4 regions of the Cytobacillus solani genome follow, and region 1 is predicted to be linked to each of the others. Evidence: predicted binding sites of a transcription regulator. Region 1 holds the regulator's gene; each other region holds the start of a gene.
The links. The regulator Rex, encoded in region 1, represses fermentation and respiration genes when NADH is low (regulators of the CRP and FNR family bind a similar motif). The targets are predictions, from matches to a motif close to TTGTGAAATATTTCACAA.

Region 1 (3,193 bases):
GTCCTAAAGACATGCAAGTACTTTCTGTACCCTATTGGATTGTCATTAGCTTTTCAATTACCTTCATTATTACTCTTGTGCTATTACGGAAAGAAATGAAAACAGTCCGGGAATTGCGGGATGCTTCTTCTGTTCCAACTTCTATCGCATGGGCAGTTGGAGGGATCTTCCTAGCCTATTTCGCCCAAATAATGGCGGCAAGTATCGAAAACATGGTTGGCATTGAAATGGGGTCCGAAAATACACAGGACATCCTGATGCTTATCCAAACCTTCCCGGCCGTAATAATCGTCAGTTCCATCATCGGACCTATATTAGAAGAAATCGTTTTTCGAAAAATCATTTTTGGATCCCTGCATAAACGATTGAACTTCTTTTTATCAGCATTAATCAGCTCTGTCATTTTTGCCCTAGCACATGCAGAGATTGAACATACGCTTTTATATTCTGCGATGGGATTTACGTTTGCTTTTCTTTATGTAAAAACAAAGCGGATTATTGTACCGATCTTCGCTCACGTGACAATGAATACACTTGTTGTTATTCTGCAGCTTAATAAGGAGCCAATAGAAAACTGGCTGGAAAAAATAGAAAAAATACAATCTTTTATTGGAGGATTTATATGAGAAGGTCACCATTATTTTCAGGCATTATCTATATTATTCTCGGTCTCCTCTTTACATACATCGCCATTCAAAACATACAAAGGGAACAAGGATGGGGAATTTTCACTGTATTTCTAATTATTATTGCAACCTTTGACTTAGGCGGCGGTCTGCGCATGGTTGCTTTTCATTTCAAATTAAAAAATAGCCTAAAAAATAAATGAGCCTCCATTTTGAGAGGCTCATTTACTTTAATATTTTATTCTTCTTTTTCACTTTCTGTCGGGTAATGCTTTAAGAAATAAATAAGAGACTGAAGCTCTACAGCTAAATCAATATGATGAATTCTTATTGTCGATGGGACAGATAGCCTAGCTGGTGTAAAATTCAAAATTCCATTTACACTTCCCTGAACAATCCGGTCAGCGATTGATTGAGCAGCAGGTGCAGGAACGGTTAATATCGCCACTTGAATATTGTGTTCTTTAATTACTTTTTCTAAATCATCCATATGAAAAACGGGAACTTCCCCAATTTTTGAACCGACTTTATTTACGTCTACATCAAAAGCAACTTCAATTTTTGTATTATTATTTTTCAAAAAGTTATAATTCAGAAAAGCAGTGCCTAAATTTCCTACTCCGATTAATGCCACCTTTGTCAGTTCATCCTGGTCTAATGTCTTCCGGAAAAATGTAAGCAAATAATTGACATTATACCCGTATCCCTTTTTCCCCAATGCCCCAAAGTAGGAAAAATCCCTGCGAATGGTGGCAGAGTCCACCTTTACTGCCTCACTTAGCTCAGCTGATGATACCCTTTGCTTGCCAGAGGAATGTAAATTTTTTAGAAATCGATAGTACAAAGGGAGCCTTTTTGCAGTTGCTTGCGGAATTTTCACTGATTCATTCGCCATTATTCATCCACTCTCCCAAAGTTACATTATTTAGTGTCTCTTTTAAAGTCTCCATTTTTACCGCCTGTTTTTTCAACTAAATACGTTCTGCCAATGATCATTCCCTTATCAACCGCTTTACACATATCATAAACGGTCAAAGCACAGACAGATGCCGCTGTGAGCGCTTCCATCTCAACGCCAGTGTTTCCTTTTGTTTTAGCTGATGCCGTAATTAATAGGGTATATTCCTCTTGATCCATTACCCATGAGAAGGAAATATCCACACCAGTTAGCGGAATAGGGTGACACATCGGGATGATTTCCCAGGTTTTCTTGCATGCCATCACTCCTGCAACTTGAGCGACTGCAAGGACATCCCCTTTTTTCATTTTATTAGAAGTAATTTTTTCATATATTTCTTTATTTACAATAATACTTGAGTGAGCAATCGCTGTTCGGACAGTTTCAGGCTTATCACTAACGTCAACCATTTTTGCTCGGCCCTCTTGATTAAAATGAGTAAAATCTGTCATGTACATACACCTCTCTACAAAATGATACACTATTTTTATCCATTTGTATGCAATTTGTACAACCATTCACTTACGCAAAATGTATCGGTTATTGCCCATCATATATGAATGAGTTACACTAACTCTAGAATATAGAGGTGAAAAAAATGATTTTATTACAAGTAAATCAATTAATGAAAAATTTTGGTGCTGATCCTATTTTATCGAATATAAAGCTAGAAGTACAAACAAGAGATCGAATTGCCCTTGTAGGCCGTAATGGAGCTGGTAAATCTACTCTACTAAAAATTATTGCAGGGCAAATGTCTTATGAGTCCGGAGAAATAATTAAGCCTAAGGATGTAAAAATAGGTTACCTAGCTCAAAATACAGGCTTAGAATCTGAACAATCCATTTGGAATGAAATGTTAACAGTATTTGCGCATTTTCAAACCCAAGAAAAAGAATTACGCAGGCTTGAAGAACGTATGTCTGATCCCGAAGCTATGGGAAATCAGCAGGAATATGAGCGAATTTTGTCCGAATATGATAAACGTCAAGTTCAATTTAAAGAAGAAGGCGGTTATCAATACGAGTCAGACATCCGTTCAGTTCTCCACGGCTTAAATTTCCATTCCTTTAGCTACGATACAAAAGTATCAACATTAAGCGGAGGGCAGAAAACAAGACTTGCTCTCGGAAAACTATTATTAACAAAACCCGATATTTTAATCCTGGATGAGCCTACCAATCATTTAGATATCGATACTCTAACGTGGTTAGAGCAATATTTACAAGGATACGACGGGGCCATATTAATTGTCTCACATGATCGTTATTTTTTAGATAAAGTGGTTTCACAAGTATACGAACTATCAAGACTTCAAATTCGTAAATATACAGGGAATTACAGTGCCTACCTCGACCAAAAGGCAGCAAATTTTGAACGTGAAATGAAAGAATATGAAAAACAGCAGGAGGAAGTAGCAAAGCTTCAGGATTTCATTCAACGAAATCTTGCACGAGCTTCCACAACAAAAAGAGCTCAGAGCCGCCGCAAGCAGCTTGAAAAAATGGAAGTAATGGACAGGCCCCTAGGAGATGAAAAATCTGCCTCTTTTGGCTTCCAAATTGATAGACAATCGGGAAATGATGTATTAAAGGCTGACTCAATCGCT
Region 2 (3,193 bases), 2.5 Mb from region 1:
AAATCCTCATAAGCATTTGAGGATTTTCCTATTATTATTATTATTATTGAGATAATTGCCCTCTTCCATTAAATGGTTTCCCTTTTTGAACAGCAGACCCCATTTTTTCCTGATAATACATCCAAACAACGATAATTAAACTAGCAAGTGCTACTTGAGACAACGCCATAAACCCTATTGCATAATGGCCAGTCAAATTAAATAAGAATGAGAGCATGAGCGGTGGAAAGAATCCTCCTAAGCCTCCCATTGCTGAAACAATCCCATTAACAATTCCGCCTTGCTTTGAGAAATACATCGGTACCAGCTTGAAAATAGTTCCATTGCCAATACCCGCACAGAAGGCAATTGTTAAACAGCCGATAGAATAAAATGTCAATGTTGGATTAAATGCTAATAAGATTCCTGATAAGGTTAGACCTGCAAAAACGATCATTAAAATCTTAAATGAATTAAATTTATCACCAAGCCATCCGCCTAATGGACGGACAAACGTTGCGATTGCAATAAATCCTGCTGTTCTTAAACCTGCATCAACTTTATCCAGCTCAAAATTTGCTACGAGGAAGTTTGGCAGATAAATTGTAAATGCAACAAATGCACCAAATGTTAAGAAATAGAACAAACTTAAACACCATAGCTTTTCATTTTTGTAAACACTTTTGATTTGATCCTTTAATGGAGTGACTACTTTTGGTTCATTTTTATCACCTAAGAAAAAGTTCACTACCGCCACAACTAATACAATGATTAAGAATAGCTGAACAGTTGTCTGCCATCCAAATTGAGTGGCAATGACCGGTGCTGAGAATGTAGTAATCGCAGTTCCGACATTCCCTACACCATAGATACCGTTAACAAATCCATGCTTCTCCTTTGGATAGTATTTAGGTAAAGAAGTAACTCCCACTGAAAATACTGCTCCACTAATCCCTAAGAATAGTCCTCCGATGAGTAAGTCAGTGAATGAACTAGATATACTGATGTAGTAAATTGGAAAAAGCAACAGAATAAAGCTAATAGAAAATAATTTTCTTGCCCCAAAACGATTCGTCCAATATCCTATCGGTATCCTTAATATTGATCCTAGGACTACTGGAATCGCTGTTACTAGTGCTAATTGATTGGCTGATAATTGGATTTCTTCTTTAATAAAAGGCATTAATGCTGATAAAATGACCCATACCATAAATCCAGCAACTAAACTAAGTGTTTGAAGAGGTAATTGTATCGCTTTCGATTTCATTTTAAAATTCCCCTTTCGGTTATTTGAGTACATCGTAAAAAATTTGGATGTGATAAGATGTGAAGATCTTCACATTTCAAATGAAGTTCATAAATAATTCACAGTTTAAAACAGACAGTTTTCCACCCCTTAGTGTTAGAATATAGTTAACAACATGGATGTTAAAATAAAGGGTGATAAGCATATGGTGCAATCAATGAAACCAACACATTCAATTGAGATAAAAGAATTGCTTCAGCTAGCAGATCGGACAATAAAAACGACTAAAGGACAATATTTATTTCAAGAAGGAGAACATGCAGAGGAACTTTACCTAATCATTTCCGGTAAAGTCCAAATAAGTAAAATTTCTAAGGATGGCCGAGAGCTTGCCTTACGAATTTGTGGAGATAATGATATTTGTGGGGAATTAACTTTATTTACACATGCACCAAGATATTTGCTAAGTGCCCTAATACTAGAAGATGGCGAAATAGCAGCGATCAAGAAAGAAGTCATTGAAAGGGAAATCTTCCAAAATAGTGCACTAGCATTCGAATTTATGAAATGGATGAGTGATCATTTTCGTAAAACGCAAACAAAATTTCGTGACCTTGTTTTAAACGGGAAAAAAGGAGCATTATTCTCTACTCTTATTCGTATGACTAATAGCTATGGGATAAAAAAAAGTGATGGCATTCTAATTGATCTTCCTTTAACAAACCAAGAGCTAGGGAATTTTTGTGGAACATCAAGAGAAAGCACGAACCGAATGCTTAATGAATTAAAGCGAGAAGGAATTATCTCCATTAAGAAAGGGAAAATTACAGTCCATAATCTCAAATTCCTTAAAGAAGAAATTGGCTGTGAAAATTGCCCTGCTACTTATTGCAGTATTGAATAAGAATCATAGTAAAAAAGACTGACATAAAATTGTCAGTCTTTTTTTATGTCAGCCTTTCTATTTCACACAAATTTCTTTTTCTAAGCAAATCACAGGTCCAAACTGGGAGGATGACCTTGCTGGTGGTCATATCACTGGGTTACAGGATCCGAATGTTGTCGCAATGGAAAATCAAATTCGCACTGAATTTGAAGAGGTATTCATGATGTACTTGCCAAGAATATGTGAGCACTGCATCAACCCATCCTGCGTGAGTGCATGCCCGTCAGGTGCTATGTATAAACGGGATGAGGACGGGATTGTTCTTGTTGACCAAAATGCTTGCCGTGCATGGAGACACTGTGTGACTTCTTGTCCTTATAAAAAGGTGTATTTCAACTGGCAAACAAATAAAGCAGAAAAATGCACCTTATGTTTCCCAAGAATAGAGGCTGGACTGCCAACAATCTGCTCTGAAACTTGTGTTGGCCGTATTCGCTACCTCGGAGTTATGCTTTATGATGCAGATAAGGTCGAAGAAGCCGCTTTATCTGATGAAAAAGATCTTTATCATGCACAATTAGACATCTTTTTAGACCCTAATGATCCTGATGTCGTGGAAGCTGCTAAGAATGAAGGCATCCCATTGGAATTCATTGAAGCAGCACAAAAATCACCTCTCTATAAAATGATTATAGATTGGAAAATTGCGCTGCCGCTTCACCCTGAATATCGGACGATGCCAATGGTATGGTATATTCCGCCACTAAGCCCAATTATGAATATGTTTGAAGGAGTTGGCAGTTCATCAAATGCAGAGGACATTTTCCCTGCAATTGATGAACTGCGGATTCCAATCCAATACTTAGCCAATTTACTTACGGCAGGTGATGAATCACATATTCGGAAGGTCTTGAAGAAAATGGCTGTCATGAGAACTTATATGAGAAGTGTACAAACAAAAAAGCTGCCTAACACTTCCCTAATTGAACGGCTAGGATTAACAGAACAAGACATTAAAGATATGTACCGTCTGCTAGCCATTGCTAAATATGAAGATCGTTTTGTAATCCCAGCTTCCCATC
Region 3 (3,193 bases), 1.4 Mb from region 1:
CTTTTAAGTCGATCTCATTACCGCTAACATTTGTTACAGGAAGACCAGTTAAGAATTCAACACCACGCGCTTCAAGGCTTGCTGTTGCACGTTCAATTAAGTGATCTGGCAATACTGGAAGAATTTTTGGACCTGCTTCTACAAGCTTGATCTTTAATTCTTTTGGATCTACGCCATAGTTTTTAGCGATTTTTGGCATATTATCAACAATCTCGCCAACTAATTCAACACCTGTTAAACCGCCGCCGCCGATTACGATCGTTGCATCTGCTTCATTTTTTGATTTCGCATATTCACGAATTTTGCCTTCAATATGATTGAAAATATTGTTTGCATCATCAACTGATTTTAAAACCATGCTGTTTTCTTCAAGTCCTGGGATACCGAAGTAACCTGTTTTACTGCCTAAAGATACAACAAGAGCATCATAAGTTAAAGTAGAACCGTCAGAAAGCTTCACTTCTTTATTATCTACAGAGAATGATTCAACTTTAGCAATTTTAAGATCAATATCTTTTCCTTTGAAAAGCTTTTCTAATGGCATAGAAACAGCTTGTTCAGAAATTGTTCCACCAGCAAGACGGTGTAGTTCCGTAATGATTTGGTGTGTTGGATATTGATTTACTACTGTAACATAAGCTTCATTACTATCTAAATATTTACGAACAGTTAGAGCTGAAAGAAGTCCGCCGTAACCTGCACCTAGAATAACAATATGTTTCGTCATTATTTTCCCCGTCCTTACTTTGTTGTATAGAAAGAATTATTTTTGGTTGCTGCGTTCTGAAGAAATTTCAAGATAAGCTGTTATAAAACGGAAAAGTTTCTGTGCTTGTGGGTCTTTAATCATTTTTAAAAGACCAAAAAGACCGATTACTTCATGGCTTTCTTCTGCACGATCCTTTGCTTCAATGGCAGTTGCAGCAATACTTTTCACGGAATTTTTAACAGGATCTACTATTTCTTTAATAGCTCCAACAGTATCATTCTTTAATACATCATCAGTTGCAACTGATTGAGCAAAGTCATAAGACTTATTCAATACATTAAGAAGTTCAGTTAGTTTTGGCAGCTGATCAACTAAGGCTGTTAATGATTCTTGAACTTCTGGTTTTAACAGCTGATCAAGGATATCTTGTCTTTCACGATTGGATGACATTTCGAAATGTTCTTGTTCTGGCTTTGTTTGAGTAAGCGTAGCTGTCATTTTCTATTCCCCTTTGCATCTAAAAATATTTTGAAAATAATAAACTGAAAGGAAATTGTGACTTGTGTGATATTTCACAAAAAAGTTCAAAAAAAATTCACTTGCTTGCTTCCTATCAGTTACCCCTTAACTACTATACTCCTATCTTTTAAGAATTTCAAATACATATTTAAAAATATTATCATTACTATTAACTTACAATTCTAGATTAATAATTATCCGCTTAATGATAAGTTTAATAACGAATTAAAATACATCCCTGGCTCATTCAAAAAAAAAAAAGCTGGTCCATTATTCTGGAGCAGCATTTTTTCATAGTTATATTTTCACATCTGACTTTTATTATTTTCATTCACTGCTATTCTTGGCTTTCTTGTTAATGGCATATGAATTCCTGCAAAGGCTCTTGCCTCATATACGAAACCGAACAATGCGGTTCCAATCGCCAAATGCAGTACAGCCCATGGGATATCAAGATAAGATATGACTGTCAATACTCCGATTAGCAGTTGCAGCAACACTACTAATAATGCAATGAATAAGCGATTTTGCATAGCCACACCCCATCTTTTTGAAAACGCCCAAAAACTGATCAGCAAAAGATAGATAGTAGATATGACCGCTAATACTCTATGTACCGTTTGAAGAATTTCTTGTAATGTATTTGGCAGAAGTGAATCCCCACATGTTAGCCACCCGCATGCTAATCCGTAAGATTCATGTTTAATGTAGGCGCCAAAAACGAGAGTTAATAGTAACAGGATTAAGACAATATTTAAATGATTGATTATTTGTTTACGTTTTTCAATATTAATAGAAACCGTATGAATTTTTTCCTTCGATTCCTTCATACTCGTGCTCCTCCAAAGCCAGATAAGGCTAGCAAGGAATATCATGGCAACTAATAAATGTCCTGTCACGACAATAGCAGGCAGATCAAGAATGACAACTACAGCTCCAAGAAGAATTTGTACAGTTAATAAGAATATCATTCCCCATGCAACTGAACGAATAGTAGTATTTGTCTGTGACCGAATAATCTTAACAAATAACAGTACCGCCATTATTCCGAGAATGGCCCCTATCACTCGATGAGCAAATTCAATTAACGTATCTCCTTGTAAAATGGGGATAACAGCTCCGTTACATAACGGCCATTCTGGACCACAGCCCATGCCAGATTCTGATGAGGCTACATACCCTCCAAATACAATCAAAAGATATGTCAATAAAATAGTAAAGAACGCTAATCTACCGCGATTCAATAAATACACCTCTCTCTTTATTAAAAAATTTAGAATTTTAATTTATTTTAATAGAGAAAAATCAACTAAACGGTGATATGAATCACAAAAAAATGGCATTCGCTAATAATAGTGGCATTTCGATAAAAGAAGTGTTTATTCGCTATGATGACAATCACAGTGTTTTGTCCTTTTTTTCGTATAGTTAAGAGAGAAAATATAAAAAAGAAAGGATGATTACTAGATGTCATTTTATAAAATTTTGTCACCCTATTATGATCAAATTTTCCCTGCAAATAAACATACAAAGCAATTTCTATCCGCTCATTTACCTAAAGGCGGAAAAATCTTAGATGTTGGTGCTGGAACGGGGAATATGGCACTTGCTCTTGCAAAGGAAGGCTTCACTGTCACTGCGACTGAGCCTGAAGAAAGAATGGCCGAAGAGATACGTATGAAGGCATTAGCAGAAACTATATCACTTAATGTTGAGACTAAAGCTATGCAACAAGTAGATGAATTCACAGAAACCTATGATGGCATCTATTGCATAGGCAATACCATTGCACACTTAAAGAATTTGGAAGAAATCGATCAATTTTTGCAGGTAACCTTCAATAAACTGAATGAAAATGGAGTTTTTATTCTTCAAATAGTAAATTTTGAAAGAGTATTAGGAAAAAAGGATTTCTCCTTCCCAGTGATTAGAAAGGAAAATTTAGAATTTCAACGCCATTACAAT
Region 4 (3,193 bases), 2.2 Mb from region 1:
ATCCAAATCCTCATACGGTAATGCAGAAATAACAGGACCAAAAATTTCTTCTTTCGCAATGGTCATTTCATCCCGAACATCTGCAAAAATAGTAGGGGAGACAAAATATCCTTGCTCCTGTGGCTTTTCACCGCCAACAAGAAGCTGCGCACCTTCACTGACACCTTTTTCAATATAGCCCAGGACTCGATTTTGCTGTTCAGTTGAGACGAGCGGGCCAATTTCAGTATCTGCATGAATACCTGCACCTTGTTTGATTTTCTTAGCATGACTAACCATATCGGCGACAACATTATCAAATTGCTTCTTTTGGATAAAGACTCGAGATCCAGCACAGCATACTTGCCCTTGATTAAACATAACCCCATTTAATGCACCTGGAATCGCCTTTGTTAAATCTGCATCCGGTAGAATGATATTAGGCGATTTTCCTCCTAATTCAAGCGTTACTCTTTTTAAAGTCTTAGAAGCTTTCTCCATTATCAATTTTCCAACTTCAGTTGAACCGGTAAATGCAATTTTGTCCACTAGTGGATGATCGACTAATGGCTGACCAGCTGTTTCACCAAATCCTGGTACAATATTCACTACACCAGCAGGGAAACCGGCTTCTTCAATTAATTCTGCTAAGTATAAAGCAGAAAGCGGTGTTTGCTCCGCAGGCTTCAATACGACTGTACAGCCAGTCGCGAGAGCTGCTCCTATTTTCCACATCGCCATTAGGAGAGGGAAGTTCCATGGAATAATTTGCCCTACTACACCTACTGCTTCATGGCGTGTATAGTTGAAAAATGGACCGCTTACAGGAATCGTTTGTCCTACAATTTTTGTCGACCATCCGGCATAATATCGCATATGCTCAACAGCTAGCGGAATATCCGCATTAGTTGTTTCACGAATAGGTTTCCCATTATCTAATGTTTCCAATTGTGCTAATTCTGCACTGTTTTCTTCCATTAAATCTGCAAGTTTATACATAAGTCTGCTTCTTTTCGCTGCACTCATCTTTGACCAAGGACCTTCATCAAACGCCTTTCTAGCAGCTTTTACAGCAAGATCGATGTCCTCAGGCCCTGCCTCGAATACATTAGCTAGCACCTCGCCAGTAGCTGGATTATATGTTTCAAATGTTTTTTGAGACTTGCTTTCAACAAACTCTCCATTAATATATAGATGTTTTTTTCCGGTTAGAAATTTTTCTACCTTTTCCTTTAGACTAACTGTTAATTGACTCATCATACTCCTCCTTTAAAATAGTAATCTATGTATTTCATGCTGCTAGTTTAAGAAGAATGCCTTTGTGAACGCTTACAATACTATGTTAACACTATGAAAAATTGATAATCAATGAATAATTAAACAAATATTCTGACAACAATCGACACGTCTTTTCTATGAATATCTTTTTCCATCATTGTAAATATGTCAGAAAAATGGCAGTAGTTTGAACTAATGGTGAACAATTTACCTGTCCGACACGAAAAGCCAGTGTTGATGCTATTTTTCCTCTTTTTGAACATTCTGTGATTTGAGGAATATGTCACAGAACTACGATTAGGTTAAGAATACGATAAAGATAAGTATTTCCAGTAATAACTTAAAAGACCTGTATTCAAAGGGGGGCAAGGGAATGAAGGGTACAGGATTATTCAAAATTTTGATTGGCGGGCTAGCTGCATATGAACTTCTCGGGATGATGAAAGCAGGAAATAAAACTGTTCTGCGGCCCCCGGGAGCAGTTGATGAAGATGAATTTCTTGCCCTTTGCATTAGATGCGGGAAGTGTAATCAAGCCTGTCCCTATGACTCTATCAAAATGGGAAAGGAAAACCTAGGCTTTGGGATTGGAACTCCTTATATCGATGCAAGAGATAATCCATGCCGCCTTTGTGATGACTACCCTTGTGTTAATGTTTGCCCAACAGATGCTCTAACAGGAATTAATAATGTATACGATGTAGAAATGGGCCTAGCTGTTATTGATACGAAACATTGTATTGCTTACCAAGGTATGAGGTGCGAAGTATGCTATCGTGAATGTCCATTAATAGACGAAGCAATTAAATTAAATATTTATGTAAAACCTGATGACCCAACACACGCTGTCTTTGCACCTATTATAGATCCTGAGAAATGTGTGGGCTGTGGGATCTGTGAAGAAAGATGTGTCATAGAGAATCCTGTTGCGATAAGAGTTAAACCACGAGTAATAAAGGGGATCTTTTAATAGCGGTTTTTAGTGGCATGAGCACATAGATTAGATACATACTGCTCAACAAATTTAAGCCACTTTAAATAGATAGATAAAGTCTCTTCATTTAAAAGGGAGGAAAGTAAGCTATGGAATTATCTAGAAGAACCTTGCTTAAAGCAACTGCAATCTCCATGACAATGGCTGTTGCTGGCTGTAAAAAGAAGGAGGCAAAACCTTCAGGAACAGAAGTGGCAATAGCTGGAGAATCAACAGAACCAGATGAATGGAAATCGACTGTTTGCCGATTCTGCGGTACAGGATGCGGTGTATTAGTAGGAATAAAAGATGGGAAAGTTGTAGCCACTAAGGGTGACCCAGATAACCGTTCAAGCAGAGGACTTAACTGTATTAAAGGTTTTTATGTAGGGAAAATCTTATTTGGAAAAGATCGCCTGACAAAACCGTTAATACGGGAAGACAAATCAAAAAAAGGTACAATGGAGGGTTTTAGAGAGGCTTCCTGGGAAGAAGCACTTGACCTGGTAGCAAAGAAGTTAAAGGAAAACTATGAAAAGGATCCAAAATCGATCGCATTCTGGGGCTCTGGTCAGCAGACAATCATGGATGGCTATGTATCTGTTAAACTTTGGAAAGCTGGCTTATTAAATAATAATATTGATCCGAATGCAAGACTTTGTATGGCCAGTGCAGTTACTGGGTTTATGTCTACTTTCCAGTCGGACGAACCGATGGGCTCCTATAAAGATTTAGATGAAGCAGATGTTTTTGTTACATGGGGTGCCAATATGGCTGAAATGCATCCTGTTCTGTTTTCACGTTTAACAGCTAGGAAGATTGCAAATCCAGGCGTTAAACTCTATGACATAACCACTAGACATTCTCGGACTTCTGAAGTTGCCGATTCTGTTTTAGTATTTAGACCGCAATCAGATTTAGCAATCGCAAATGCCATTGCAAACTATCTCATTCAAAATAAAA

Region 2: the regulator Rex is predicted to act here: its motif matches at 1,304-1,321, upstream of FI644_RS19470 (nitrate/nitrite transporter).
Region 3: the regulator Rex is predicted to act here: its motif matches at 1,270-1,287, upstream of FI644_RS00120 (helical membrane plugin domain-containing protein).
Region 4: the regulator Rex is predicted to act here: its motif matches at 1,529-1,546, upstream of FI644_RS22110 (4Fe-4S dicluster domain-containing protein).

The regions. Positions count from the first base shown of each region.
Region 1 covers NZ_CP041305.1:1,370,512-1,373,704, forward strand. The annotation lists gene FI644_RS06835 (CPBP family intramembrane glutamic endopeptidase) at 1-626, shown strand, start outside; gene FI644_RS06840 (YdiK family protein) at 623-829, shown strand; gene FI644_RS06845 (redox-sensing transcriptional repressor Rex) at 865-1,521, opposite strand; gene moaC (cyclic pyranopterin monophosphate synthase MoaC) at 1,548-2,036, opposite strand; gene FI644_RS06855 (ABC-F family ATP-binding cassette domain-containing protein) at 2,183-3,193, shown strand, end outside.
Region 2 covers NZ_CP041305.1:3,879,945-3,883,137, reverse strand. The annotation lists gene FI644_RS19470 (nitrate/nitrite transporter) at 44-1,246, opposite strand; gene FI644_RS19465 (Crp/Fnr family transcriptional regulator) at 1,431-2,129, shown strand; partial or broken gene narH (nitrate reductase subunit beta) at 2,224-3,193, shown strand, end outside.
Region 3 covers NZ_CP041305.1:18,396-21,588, forward strand. The annotation lists gene FI644_RS00115 (NAD(P)/FAD-dependent oxidoreductase) at 1-727, opposite strand, end outside; gene FI644_RS00120 (helical membrane plugin domain-containing protein) at 764-1,207, opposite strand; gene FI644_RS00125 (COX15/CtaA family protein) at 1,534-2,472, opposite strand; gene FI644_RS00130 (class I SAM-dependent methyltransferase) at 2,696-3,193, shown strand, end outside.
Region 4 covers NZ_CP041305.1:4,401,324-4,404,516, forward strand. The annotation lists gene FI644_RS22105 (aldehyde dehydrogenase family protein) at 1-1,236, opposite strand, end outside; gene FI644_RS22110 (4Fe-4S dicluster domain-containing protein) at 1,631-2,227, shown strand; gene napA (nitrate reductase catalytic subunit NapA) at 2,341-3,193, shown strand, end outside.